Regions from separate parts of the Lactobacillus sp. ESL0259 genome, predicted to be linked through region 2. Evidence: riboswitches for the same ligand, from Rfam matches in the RefSeq annotation. Region 2 holds a riboswitch; the other holds the start of a gene.
The links. A riboswitch is a leader RNA that binds a small molecule or an ion and turns the genes downstream of it on or off. The one in region 2 is predicted to bind thiamine pyrophosphate.
Positions count from the first base shown of each region.

Region 1: another riboswitch for thiamine pyrophosphate. It lies ahead of F5ESL0259_RS00705 (ATP-binding cassette domain-containing protein); the one in region 2 lies ahead of thiM (hydroxyethylthiazole kinase).

Region 1 covers NZ_REHP01000002.1:39,958-42,165, forward strand. Annotated here, with positions in the region: gene F5ESL0259_RS00705 (ATP-binding cassette domain-containing protein) at 1-1,106, opposite strand, end outside; TPP riboswitch at 1,147-1,238, opposite strand; gene F5ESL0259_RS00710 (helix-turn-helix transcriptional regulator) at 1,399-2,208, shown strand, end outside.
Region 2 covers NZ_REHP01000011.1:68,945-71,152, reverse strand. Annotated here, with positions in the region: gene thiD (bifunctional hydroxymethylpyrimidine kinase/phosphomethylpyrimidine kinase) at 1-87, opposite strand, end outside; gene thiM (hydroxyethylthiazole kinase) at 99-887, opposite strand; TPP riboswitch at 963-1,061, opposite strand; gene tenA (thiaminase II) at 1,261-1,920, shown strand.

The DNA of each region.
Region 1 (2,208 bases), on a different contig from region 2:
AATGAATATACGACATGATCAAGCAGTGAATCAAGTTCAAGAGAGGATAACGCAGCAGCTATTTTATCATCAGTAAAATAAGAATTAGTCCGCTTTTTTTTGCTGAGGTTAATTTCATCTGCAACAGAGACATTGATAAACTGGTCACTCGCAGTTTGAAATATTTGGCCTACATGAAGCAAATACTTACGAGTAGATAATTTATTAATTTCACGGTTGTGGTAGGTGATGCTGCCTGAATAAGGGATCATTTTAGTCAGAGCATTAAAAAGCGAAGTTTTGCCCACACCGTTAGCTCCTGTAATCAGAGTGGTTTTACCAGAGACAATCTTTAACTGTTGCTGCTTTAAGAGTAAACGATTTTGCCTAATCTGAACGTCTTGCAGGGTAAAGCATGACTTCTCATTTTGCTTTGGTAAGGAAAAATTATAGGAATTAGAATCCGTACTTTTTCGCAATAATTTTTCCTGTTCTGCTTGAGAAAGCTGCACCAGGCGTTTACCCTGAAATTGAAAAAGATTGTCGCAGATTCCTTCATAACCAGCTAGCACATGGTCACTTAAGATGATTGTTTTTCCTTGATCGCGCAGATGTGCTAGTTTAGCGATTAAGAACTTGCGGGCAGCGGGATCACAGCTGGCGAAAGGCTCATCAAGTAAAAACAGGTCAACATTCATTGCAATGAGGACAGCTAATGCCACTCTTTGTTGTTCACCACCAGATAATGTGTTAATTTTTTGATCAAGTAAATAATCAATTTGGGTAAACTGAACGGCTTCATTTAACTGTTTTAGATACTGGGCCTTATTAAGGCAGAGGTTTTCCAGTGCAAAAATAATTTCTTCTCGAGGAGTTGCCATAGTAAATTGCTCACTGGCATTTTGAAACATCATAGCAGCCTTTAACCCGCCCAGAGTAACAGTGCCGCTTAGTTGTCCCGCAAATTCAGGATATAACTTTGCTATTATTTTCAATAAGGTAGATTTACCACAGCCAGTTGGTCCAACTAACAATGAAAACTGCTTTGTAGGAATATTTAAGTTAATGTCTGTTAAAATTTGGTTTTGTTTATCATATGAAAATGTTAGGTTATTTAATTTAATCAATTTAGTTACCAAAAAAATCGTCAGGATAATAGCCTGACGATGTAAAATCTTTCGTTTTCCCTTCGCTGGCATTATCCATAGCAGGTTCTGCGGGTTTAATCTCAGCCTTTACAGGCACCCCAATGTTAAATTTTATTATACAGAAAAGAAAATTAGTTGTCTAGATGCACAAGGACTTTCCGTTACCCATGTAGCAATGATAAAGGTAAAATAACAAAATTATATTAGTAAGATGAAAATTTGCTATATAATAAAACTATATAACCCCAAAATTGTATAAGAGGTGAAAGAAATGGCAGCAGTTAAATTGGAACAATATTTAGCCAGTATCATAGATGCGGCTAGGTCTGATACTAATGAAGTGAAAATAAAACCAGGTAACAGCAACTTTGATTTGTTTATAGCCTTTTTAGAAAATCGTAATACGGGAATTCATCGCTACCAAACAACAGGTCTGACTATTCTGTATGAGGCAAAAGGTTCAACTAAAGTGAGAATCAATAGTCAGGATTTTATGCTCAATGATGGTAATATCATCTTTTTACAGAAAAAGAGCAATTATGAAATATTAAAACCTGGTAGTAAAGATATTTTAGTTAAGCTTGAATTTGATCCTAATATAGATGTCCGGAACTTTTTTGACAACCTAACCGTAATGAACAATTATGAGAAAAAATTGCTTAAAAAAATCAATACCACTTTTGAGCAAAAAAGATTATTAGGGCTAAACGGAACCTTAATGTCAGAGTCTGCCCATCTACTTAAAAAGATAATTAATGAATATCTTAATTATGACTTGTTTACCCGTAACGCTATCATGGCAGAACTTACTTTGCTTTTCGTTTCTGCTGTCAGAAATCAAAATTTAACTTCCACTCCAGCAACAAGTCATCAATTTGCACAGACGGATCTGGAAAAATATATTGATGCCCATTTTACTAACATTACGCTTAATGATGCAGCCAAGCATTTTGGCTTTAATCCTAATTATTTTTCAAGTTTGGTCAAACAAAAAACTGGTAAAAGTTTTGTGGAACATGTCGATGAAAGGCGCATGCTGGAAGCGCGAAGTTTACTTGCTCGTCCAGATATTTCCGTCAAA
Region 2 (2,208 bases):
TAGGTCAGCCATGATCCCGGCACCACCACCTGAATCTGTCCCAGCAATAGTTAAAACCTGGGGAAAAGAATTAATTTTTTCTGTCATCATGAAGTTCCTTAATCAAAATCAGCAATTTGCTTAATATCAGGGACTGTTACTTTGTACAAATAATCCATGAGGTACATACCAAAAGTACCTGGTCCAACTCCGGGATGATCTTGGACAACCATTTGACCCGCACAACTGAAAACTAAAGCACCTATCTGAGCCGCTTCAAACGGATCATCAGTGACTGCGGTAAAAGCTGTGACAATACTGGACAACATATCACCTGAGCCCACATGAGTTTTAAAAAGTGGTGAGCCGTTGTGAACATGAGCCAGTCTTTTACCGTCACTAATTGTATCTGTAGGACCGCTGGCAATGACCGTACAATGATATTTCTGAGCAGTTTTCATAGCAATATCATCAATATTACCAGAGCCGGAACCTGCATCGATGCCCTTTGAATTCCAGTTGAAGTCACCTAAGGCAGCGATCTCACCAATGTTGCCGCGAATAATACTGGTATGAAAATCCCATAAAAGCTTATCTGCGATTTTGTAGCGATATTCAACTGCACCAACCGCAACAGGATCAAATACTATCGGCTTGTTATATTGCCGTGCTAGGTCTTCTACCTTTTTAATATGATTGATTTGCTCTTTAGTTAAACAGCCAATATTAACTGCCACCGCGGAAGCCATTCGTACTATTTCTTCAGCTTCAGCGACTTCATTGCTCATAATTGGTGAAGCACCAATAGCATTAACTGCGTTCGCCACGTCTTGAACTGTCACAAAATTTGCGATGTTGAAAATAACGGGATTTTGCGCTCGTAATTTATCTAATAAGTCTAACTGCATTTTATTACTCCTAATTTAATATCCTTAAAATTTTTTACTAATAAAAAAGCCCTGGCACGTGGAAATGCCAAAGCTTAAGCGTTTTTGACACGTTCCTACGCAAGTATTAGCTTACAGGTTCAAAGGGTCTGAAATACTTTCATCTCAGCCAAAAAGGCACCCCTCGTGTTATCGCTTACAATTATAGCGTATTTTATTGCTTATGACAACGCTAGGTTAATAAAGATACTATCTGTTTATGTCATAAGTACTAGAATTTTAGTTATTATTAAAAATGTGCTAAAAAGCAAAAAAAGCATAGTGATTATAGTTAATTTTGAATAAAGTGTAGTTAGTAATAATTAACAGTTATTTAATTTGGAGGAAAGTAAATATGAAATTCACGGATGAGCTGCATGAAGTAGGGACGGCATTGTGGCATAAAAGTATGGTGCATCCCTTTATTAAGGAACTACAAAGTGGCGAACTCCCAATTGCAACTTTTAAATTTTATCTGTTGCAGGATCGCTATTATTTAAGAGAATTTAGCAAGTTGCATGAATTAATTGCGGCAAAAACGGATAATCAGGAAGTAAAGGAATTTTTACTGGCAGGGGCACAAGACTTAAAAGATGTCGAAATATCAGTGCGAGGCCATTTTTTTGAAGAATTAAACATAACTGCGTCTGAAATTGCTGAAACTCCGGTGGCGCCAACAGCTTATAACTACGTTAACCATATGCATATGACATTAAATCGATCTGGTGTTAAACCAGCGGTTGCAGCACTTTTACCATGTTACTGGCTCTATCAGGAAATTGGCCAAAAAATGGCAGAAAAGGGCTCACCGGTTTCTTATTATCAGGAATGGATTGATACTTATGATGGCGAATGGTATGGCGCCAACGTAGCAAAAATGCTGCATTTAACCAACTCTTTGGCTGAAAGTGCGACTAATGAAGAACTTGAGCAAATGCAAACTGCATTTGTACGCAGCAGCTATTATGAATTGCAGTTTTGGCAGATGGCTTATGAAAAACAAGATTGGAAGTAACTTTTGCAAAAAGTACTTTTATTTTGTAATAATGCAAATCGGAAATTGCAATTTTAAGTTGAATACCCTACTTGATTTGATAAATGCAATTTACAGCCTGCCAAAACTATTGGTAAAGATTGGAACGATGTGCTAGTTAATATTAAAAAACAAGAAAATTCTACTAAGCGGAGATACAATTAAATAAAGACAAAACAGATAGTGTTGTGATTTCCAATAAGCAGGTAATACAATCCACAGGTATAGAACTTGAATAGCACTACTTTAAAATCTAATATCGCTTTTTAC